DNA from 4 places in the Streptomyces griseus subsp. griseus genome. Region 2 is predicted to be linked to each of the others. Evidence: riboswitches for the same ligand, from Rfam matches in the RefSeq annotation. Region 2 holds a riboswitch; each other region holds the start of a gene.
What was found. A riboswitch is a leader RNA that binds a small molecule or an ion and turns the genes downstream of it on or off. The one in region 2 is predicted to bind cobalamin.

Region 1 (2,191 bases), 4.7 Mb from region 2:
ACCCGCTCCACTCCCTCGACGGTCCGGATGGTGGGGTTCATCGCCTGCCCGCTGAGCAGCACGTACCGGCGGTTCCTGACGGCGTCCATGGTCCTGGTGACCGGATTGGACTCCAGGAACTCGATCTTCTTCTCGGCGCTCTCGGCGGTCTGCATCGTGCGGCTCAGGTCGCCGATGACCAGGACGTCGGGGTTGCGGTCGGCGACCGTCTCCCAGCTGATCTGTGGCCATTCGTCGTGGGTGTCGTCGAAGGCGTTCTTCGCGCCCAGCTCCCGGGTGATGACACCGGGGGCGCCGCAGCAGCCCGCGAGGTAGGGGGCCTTGGAGTCGGAGAACCAGTAGAGGAGGGAGGCCTTCGATCCGTCGATGCCGTCCGTGGCCTTCGCCACCCGGGCCCGGAGCTTCTTCACCAGGGCGTCGCCGCGCTCGGGGACGCCGAACACCTGGGAGAGTTCCCGGACTTCGGTGTAGACGCTGTCCATGGTGAGGGGTGCGGTACGGGCTCCGTCACCACCGCCGCTGTTGTCCTTGCCGATGCAGTCGGCGGGCGAGATGTAGGTGGGGACGCCCAGCTTCTCGAACTGTTCGCGGGGTGCGACGCCGCCCTTGGCGAGGGTGGAGGTGAAGGAGGCGGAGAGGAAGTCGGGCTCCTTGTCGAGGACCTTCTCCGAGGAGGGCCGGTTCTCCGATATGCGCTCCACGCCCTCGTTGGCCTTCTCCAGGCCCTTCATCACCGGGTCGCTCCAGGTGGCGGAGCCCGCGAGCCGGTCGGCGAGGCCGAGCGAGAGCAGGATCTCGGTCGATCCCTGGTCGACCGAGACGGCCCGCTGGGGCGGCGCCTTCACGGTGACGGTGCGGCCGCAGTTCCTGAGGGTGAGCGGGAAGCCGTCGGCCCGTTCGCCGCCCTCGGCGGACGAGGTGGTGGACCCGCCGCCGCAGGCGGTGAGCAGGACGACGCCGGCCGCGAACAGGGCGGCGGTGCGTATCGGGGCAGGGGTGGCCTTGGACAGCACGGAGGACCTCGGTGTCTCTGGGCCCAGCCGCGGAGCCCGTCGTACGCTTCCCGTGTCCCGGTGCGGGGCACGGGTGCCAGCAGGTCTTCGGACTCGGGTTCGTCCGGGCGGGACGCCTTCCCGGAACGCGTGTGCGCTCCAGTGGCCGTGGCCCCGCCCGTCCCCCTCACCGCTGCGCGTCAGTTCCGGTCTCGCACCGGATTCCCTGACCCCGTCGCTGGGGTTCGACTGGCCCCGGCAAGCTATCACGGGTCTTCGCGCAGCTCAGAGCCGGTGCAGGGGCCGCTCCCCCGGGTGGGCCGGTGCGGCGCGGGATCGTCCCGCCGCACCGGCCCGGCAGCGCCTTACGGAGCCTGGAGCGCGATCACCGCGTTCTGTCCGCCGAACCCGAAGGAGTGGCTGACGGCCCGTCGTACGGGCAGCTCACGCGGGGTCTTGGTGACGCAGTCGATGGCGAACCCGGGGTCGGGGGCGTCCAGGTTGGCGATCGGCGGGACGATGCCGTGCTGGAGCGTCAGGACGGTCAGCCCCGCCTCGATGGCACCGGCCGCCCCCATGCAGTGGCCCAGTACGCCCTTGGGGGCGGTGACGGGCGGCCGGTGCGGGTAGGCCCGGCCGATGAGGGCGGCTTCCGTGGCGTCGTTCAGGGGGGTCGAGGTCCCGTGCGCGTTGACGTGGTCGACGTCCTCGGCCCGCCACCCCGCGTCGGCCAGCGCCGCGTCGACGGCCGCCTGCGCGACCGCCCCGGAGGGGTGCGGGGAGGTCGGGTGGTGGGCGTCGGTCGTGGCGCCCGTACCGGCCAGCAGCGCCCGGGGGGCCGCTCCCCTGGCGCGGGCGTCCGCCGCCCGCTCCAGGACCATGATCGCGGCGCCCTCGCCCATGACGAGTCCGGCCCGGTCGGCGGCGAAGGGGCGGCAGAGGCGGGCGGGGTCCCCGTCCCGCGGGGCCGCCGCGCCCGAGCGGGCGAAGCCGGTCATGGCGACCGGGAAGACGATCGACTCGGTGGCTCCGGCGATCGCGATGTCACACTGTCCGAGCGCCAGCATGTCGCGGGCCACGGAGAGGGCGGTCACCCCGGAGGAGCAGGCCGTGCAGGGGGCGAGGCTGGGGCCCGTGGCCTTCATCTGGATGGCGATCTCGGCCGCGGGCATGCTCGGGATGGTGAGCAGGATGCCCGA
Region 2 (2,191 bases):
ATCAACCAGCTCTTCCCGCTCTTCGGCATCGCCAACCAGCTGCTGGCCGCCGTCGCGCTGGCCGTCTGCACCGTCCTGCTGATCAAGTCCGGCCGCCTGAAGTGGGCGTGGGTCACCGCGGTGCCGCTCGCCTGGGACGTGGCCGTCACCCTCACCGCGAGCTGGCAGAAGATCTTCTCCTCCGACGTGAAGGTCGGCTTCTTCGCCCAGCGCGACAAGTACCAGGCGGGCATCGACGCGGGCGAGGTGCTGCCGCCGGCCAAGAACATGGACGACATGCAGACCGTCGTCACCAACTCCACCGTCGACGGGGTGCTGTGCGCGCTCTTCGCGCTCCTCATCATCGTGGTGCTGGTGGATGCCGGGCGGGTCTGCTTCAACGCCATCCGCGACCCGGAGAGCGTCAGGCTCCACGAGACGCCGTTCGTCCAGTCCAAGTTCGTCGCCCCGGCCTCGCTCATCGCCACCAAGGAGGAGAAGGCCGAACTGGCCGCCGCCGGTGTCGGCCCCGAGGGCGGCATCCGCAAGGAAGCGGCGGGAACGGGGAGCCGGACATGACCCTCGCGGACGTACGACGGGTGGCCGGACGGATCCGCTGGTACGTCCGTGAGCTGACCGGCGAGTCGACGTACGACCGCTATGTGGCGCACGCGAGGGCTCACGATCCGGACACGCCGGTGATGGACCGCCGGGCCTTCGAGCGGAGCCGCACGGACGCCCGTGAGGCGGACCCCCGCGAGGGCTTCCGCTGCTGCTGACCGCCACCGGCCGATCGGGGCCGCCGCACCCCTCCCAGGGGCGCGGCGGCCCCTTTTCGCGCCCTCCAAGAGGGCCTCTGCGCGCCGCCGATACGGAGAAAGCCGGGCGAAGAAGCCAGACCGCCATACCGACATCTGTTCACGCCGACACAACATGTGGGGGCTTCCTCATCGAGCGCCCCCCACATGTATGCTCGACCTCGCTGTCGCCGCAGGGGAATCCGGTGCGAATCCGGAACTGTCCCGCAACGGTGTGATCAGTGTGCTTTTGCACACCCGAAGTCCGAAGACCTGTCGACAGTGCGTCCGGCTCGACCGAACCGGACGCCAGACGTCCGGGCCTCGCGGATGGGCCGGTGGACGCCGTAGCAGTGCTGCCCTGGAGGGCATCGTGCTGCCCGGTTTCCCCGCTCGCCGCCGGCCCCCAGCCGAGCGAGGGAAAGCCCAGTGACCATCGCGCCCGCCGATCCGGTTTCAGCCACCGAATCCGCTGCCTCCACCACGTCCGGCGACGGCACGAACGACGGACCCGGGACCGCCCTGCTGCGGACCCTGACCGACCTCACCGTCGATCTGCCCGACACCGACCCCGGACGGGTCGCCGCCTCCGCGCTGCGCGGGCGCAACGCCCGCTCCGACGAGGCCGAGCTGCGCTCGCTGGCCACCGAGGCGGCGGCGGGGCTGATCTCCGAGGACCCGGCGTACTCCCAGCTCGCCGCCCGGCTGCTGACCCGTACGATCGCCGACGAGGCCGCGGGCCAGGGCGCGACGCACTTCTCCGCCTCGGTCGCGGTGGGTCACCGCGAGGGCCTGATCGCGGACCGCACCGCCGCGTTCGTGGCGCTGCACGCGGACGCGCTGGACGAACTCGTCGACCAGGCGCTGGCCGACGGCGCCGACGACCGCTTCGGCTACTTCGGCCTCCGCACGCTGCACAGCCGCTACCTGCTGCGCCACCCGCTCACCCGTCAGGTCATCGAGACCCCGCAGCACTTCATGCTGCGCGTGGCCGCGGGGCTGGCCGAGGACGAGTCGGTGCGCGCGCTGGACGAGGTCGCCGCGCTCTACCGACTGATGAGCCGGCTGGACTACCTCCCCTCCTCCCCCACGCTCTTCAACTCCGGCACCCGGCACCCGCAGATGTCCTCGTGCTACCTGCTGGACTCGCCCAAGGACGAGCTGGACTCGATCTACGACCGCTACCACCAGGTGGCGCGCCTCTCGAAGCACGCGGGCGGCATCGGTCTGTCGTACTCCCGTATCCGCGCCCGGGGTTCGCTGATCCGGGGCACCAACGGGCACTCCAACGGCATCGTGCCGTTCCTCAAGACGCTGGACGCCTCGGTGGCGGCGGTGAACCAGGGCGGCCGCCGCAAGGGCGCCGCGGCGGTGTACCTGGAGACCTGGCACGCGGACATCGAGGAGTTCCTGGA
Region 3 (2,191 bases), 2.6 Mb from region 2:
TCTCCTCCTGCAACTCCGGCATGTACTCCACCGGCCGTATGCTCCGCGACCTGGCCATGAACGGACAGGGCCCGCGCGCCTTCACCAAGCTGACGAAGAACGGCCTGCCGCTCACCGGCACGACCTTCTCCGCCGCCCTGATGCTCGTCGGCGTCTGGATCAACTACCAGTGGCCGGGCGAGGCGTTCAACTACGTCGTCTCCTTCGCGACCATCTCCGGCATGTGGGCCTGGATCATGATCCTGTTCAGCCAGATCCGCTACCGCCGCCTGGCCGACCGGGGCGTGCTGCCGCAGTCCTCGTTCAAGGCCCCGGGAGCCCCGTACACCAGCTGGTTCGCGCTCGCCTTCATCGGCATGGTCATCGTGATGATGGCGATCGACAAGGACGCCAGGATCTCGCTGTACTGCGCCCCGCTCTGGGCGCTCCTCCTGGGCATCTCCTACCTGGTGCTCAAGTCGCGCGACCCGGAGAACACCGCCTTCGCCAAGCGCTGACCCAGGCGTCGTCCACCCCCGACCCCGAGGGTGGGCCCGGCCACCCCGAGCCCACGACCACCCTCCTCCCGGACCGCCCCGGCCACCCCCACGGGCCCCGGCGTCCACCATGCGGGCCTTCCCGTACCGCCCACCGGTACGGGAAGGCCCGCATGCCTATCCTGGCGCCATGCTGACCATCACCCAGGCGCTCCACGACCAGATCGTCGCCCACTCCCGCGCCGACCACCCCGACGAGGCGTGCGGTGTGGTGGCGGGCCCGGCCGGGACGGGGCGCGCGGAGCGCTTCATCCCGATGCTCAACGCCGCCCGCTCGCCCACGTTCTACGAGTTCGACTCCGGCGACCTCCTCAAGCTCTACCGCGAGATGGACGACCGCGACGAGGAGCCCGTGATCATCTACCACTCGCACACGGCGACCGAGGCCTACCCCTCCCGCACCGACGTGACGTACGCCAACGAGCCCGGCGCCCACTACGTCCTCGTCTCCACCGCCGACACCGACGGCGCGGGCCCCTTCCAGTTCCGCTCGTACCGCATCGTGGACGGCGAGATCACCGAGGAAGACGTGCAGGTCGTCGAAGCGTACTGAGCGCCTGGGCGGATCGCGGAGCCGCCGGACGGGTCTGGCACACTGCACCCCAGACCCGAACACAAGGCAGCAGGAACCAGGAAGCCGGTGCGAATCCGGCACGGTCCCGCCACTGTGACCGGGCGCGCCCTCCCGTACGGACGAATCCCCCGTGGACGACCCCGCACCGGAGGGCGCGCCCGGAAGCCAGGAACTGGCCCGCTGCCTTTCACGCATCGACCAGGGGACGCGGAAATCCCCCGGAGAGGCCCCGCCATGTCCCGGCGCACCCCCGCGCTCATAGCCGCCGCCGTGCTGCTCCCGCTCGTCCTCACCGCCTGCTCCACCTCGGAGACCTCCACCGACGCCAAGGGCGAGCCCGAGGCCTCGGCGAAGAGCGACGGCTTCCCGTACACCGTCACCAACTGCGGTGTCACCACCACGTACCAGGCCCCGCCCGAGCGCGTGGTCACCATGAACCAGCACGTCACCGAGATCATGCTGGAGCTCGGCCTCACCAAGTCCCTCGTCGGCACCGCCTACCTCGACGACAAGGTCCTGCCGAAGTACGCGAAGGACTACGCCTCCGTACCGGTGATCGCCAAGGAGTACCCCTCCTACGAGCAGGTCCTCGCCACCAACCCCGACTTCGTCTACGGCGGCTACAGCAGCGCCTTCACCGCAGGCGACGGCCGCGGCCGCGAGGCGTTCAAGAAGTCCGGCATCGAGACCCGGCTCAACACCGAGAGCTGCGCCAAGGCCGACACCCCGATGGAAACCCTGTACGAGGAGATCCGCGAGGTCGGCCGCACCTTCGGCGTCACCGACCGCGCCGAGGCCTGGATCAAGCAGGCCAAGGCCGACAACGCGGCCACCGCCGAGAAGCTCAAGGACCTCGATCCGCTCTCCGTCTTCGTCTACGACAGCGGCGACAAGACCGCGTTCACCGCCGGCGGCAAGGGCATCGGCAACGAGCTGATCAAGCGTGCCGGCGGCACCAACATCTTCGCCGACCTCGACAAGTCCTTCGGGGACGCCTCCTGGGAGAACGTCGTCGCCCGCAAGCCCGAGGCGATCGTGATCTACGACTACGGTTCCACCACCGTCGCCCAGAAGAAGAAGC
Region 4 (2,191 bases), 1.3 Mb from region 2:
CCGGGCGGCACCGGCAGCTGAGGGGCTCCGGCCCGCGAGCGGGGGCCCGGACAGGTGGCGGGTGTGGGATGACACCGGGCGGCGGGTCGCGTCGAGGCGCGGGCGGCCGCCGCACCTCGCCGTCGGACCCGGCCGGAGGTCAGCTCCGGGACTCGTGCGCCCGGATCACTCCGAGCCCGTGCCCCAGACTCGGGCACTCGGCGGTCAGGTCGTTGCCCCGCACCAGATAGTCGTGCACGCGCCCGTCAGCGGGCCGCTCCACGGCCCGGTACAGCGTGCCGTTCACGGTGATCGTCCAGTCGTCGCCGTCCTGGGCCCACCCGACTGTCTTCTTCATATGGCGCTTCCCTCGCTCGTCGCCGCCGTGGATCGGCGGCCGGGTATTGGCAGGAAGAACGGCCTGTGACGCTCTGTGGTTCCGGTTCGCCTACGCCATTCGGTTACATCTGTGTCACCGTGCCACCACGACCTGACCGGAAGTCAGCGAACGGGCGAAGAGGAGCGGAACCCGAGGTCACCCGTTCGGAGCCCGTGTCTCATATCACCGTCCGAAGTGTGAACAACGGTGTGCGCCCGGTGGCCGTCCCCTTAGGGTGGCCGGTGCAGCTGGTTCGCCCTGTCCGCCAGGCAGGGTGTCGTAAGAGGGAACCCGGTGGGAATCCGGGACTGCCCCGCAGCGGTGAGTGGGAACGACCGCCGTCATACGCACTGGGCCCGGCCGGGTCTGGGAAGCGACGGCCAGTAGGTGTCTGCCCCGGCAGACGTGCCCGCGAGTCCGAAGACCTGCCCGTTGCCCGCACGCGACCGTTCGTGTGCGGAGTTCCCGGTGACCTCGTGGGCGGGTCGGCGTAACCGTCGGGTGGACGGACACGGTCAACGTGTCGTGTTCCCGCCCGATTTCGTCACCCCTTCGCGTCCGCGTCCCGTCCCGGGATCAGCTGGAGACATGCTCGCGAAGGAGAGTCACGTGACAGCGAAGCCCGCAGCCGCGGCAGCACGGGCCACCGTGTACGGCTACCCCCGCCAGGGTCAGAACCGTGAACTGAAGAAGGCCATCGAGGGCTACTGGAAGGGCCGCGTCGACGCGGACACCCTCCGGCAGACCGCCGCCGAACTGCGCAGGGGGACCTGGCAGCAGCTCGCCGAGGCCGGGGTCCACGAGGTGCCGACCGGTGATTTCTCGTACTACGACCACGTCCTGGACACCAGTGTCATGGTCGGCGCTGTCCCCGAGCGGCACCGTGAGGCGGTCCGGGCGGACGCCCTCGACGGCTACTTCGCCATGGCCCGCGGTACGCAGGACGTGGCGCCGCTGGAGATGACCAAGTGGTTCGACACCAACTACCACTACCTGGTGCCCGAGTTGGGCCCGGACACGGTGTTCACCGCCGATTCCGCCAAGCAGGTCGCCGAGTTGCAGGAGGCCCTCGCGCAGGGGCACACCCCGCGCCCGGTCCTCGTCGGACCCGTCACCTACCTCCTGCTCGCCAAGGCGGCCCCCGGGGTCGCCGCCGACTTCGAGCCGCTGACCCTGCTGGACCGGCTCCTGCCCGTGTACGCCGAGGTCCTCGCCGACCTCCGGGCCGCGGGCGCCGAGTGGGTGCAGCTGGACGAGCCCGCCCTCGTCCAGGACCGCACCCCGGCCGAGCTGAACGCCGCCGCCCGCGCCTACCGCGAGCTCGGCTCCCTCACCGACCGCTCCAAGCTGCTGGTCGCCTCCTACTTCGGGCGGCTCGGCGAGGCCCTGCCGGTGCTCGCCAAGTCCCCGGTCGAGGGGCTCGCGCTGGACTTCACCGAGTCCGGCGCGGCCAACCTCGCCGACCTCGCGGCGGCCGGCGGACTGCCCGGCAAGCGCCTGGTCGCGGGCGTCGTCAACGGCCGCAACATCTGGATCAACGACTACGAGAAGTCGCTCGCCACCCTCGGCACGCTCCTCGGCCTCGCGGACCACGTCGACGTCTCCGCCTCCAGCTCCCTCCTGCACGTCCCGCTGGACGCCGACGCCGAGCAGGACATCGACCCGCAGATCGCCCGCTGGCTCGCCTTCGCCAAGCAGAAGACCGCCGAGATCGTCACCCTGGCCAAGGGTCTCTCCCAGGGCACCGAGGCCATCTCCGCCGAACTCGCCGCCAACCGGGCCGACCTGGCCTCCCGCACCGACGCCGCCGTCACCCGCGACCCGGCCGTCCGC

Region 1: linked by a shared signal. The riboswitch ahead of D6270_RS01610 (ABC transporter substrate-binding protein) and the one ahead of D6270_RS23225 (ribonucleoside-diphosphate reductase subunit alpha) in region 2 are both predicted to bind cobalamin.
Region 3: linked by a shared signal. The riboswitch ahead of D6270_RS11725 (ABC transporter substrate-binding protein) and the one ahead of D6270_RS23225 (ribonucleoside-diphosphate reductase subunit alpha) in region 2 are both predicted to bind cobalamin.
Region 4: linked by a shared signal. The riboswitch ahead of metE (5-methyltetrahydropteroyltriglutamate--homocysteine S-methyltransferase) and the one ahead of D6270_RS23225 (ribonucleoside-diphosphate reductase subunit alpha) in region 2 are both predicted to bind cobalamin.

The regions. Positions count from the first base shown of each region.
Region 1 is NZ_CP032543.1:366,556-368,746, forward strand. Features, by position in the region: gene D6270_RS01610 (ABC transporter substrate-binding protein) at 1-1,013, opposite strand, end outside; cobalamin riboswitch at 1,074-1,261, opposite strand; gene D6270_RS01615 (beta-ketoacyl-[acyl-carrier-protein] synthase family protein) at 1,358-2,191, opposite strand, start outside.
Region 2 is NZ_CP032543.1:5,116,138-5,118,328, reverse strand. Features, by position in the region: gene D6270_RS23235 (carbon starvation CstA family protein) at 1-558, shown strand, start outside; gene D6270_RS23230 (YbdD/YjiX family protein) at 555-758, shown strand; cobalamin riboswitch at 937-1,072, shown strand; gene D6270_RS23225 (ribonucleoside-diphosphate reductase subunit alpha) at 1,206-2,191, shown strand, end outside.
Region 3 is NZ_CP032543.1:2,558,192-2,560,382, reverse strand. Features, by position in the region: gene D6270_RS11735 (amino acid permease) at 1-497, shown strand, start outside; gene D6270_RS11730 (M67 family metallopeptidase) at 667-1,089, shown strand; cobalamin riboswitch at 1,103-1,306, shown strand; gene D6270_RS11725 (ABC transporter substrate-binding protein) at 1,345-2,191, shown strand, end outside.
Region 4 is NZ_CP032543.1:6,387,455-6,389,645, forward strand. Features, by position in the region: gene cobF (precorrin-6A synthase (deacetylating)) at 1-21, shown strand, start outside; gene D6270_RS28680 (hypothetical protein) at 140-337, opposite strand; cobalamin riboswitch at 639-785, shown strand; gene metE (5-methyltetrahydropteroyltriglutamate--homocysteine S-methyltransferase) at 968-2,191, shown strand, end outside.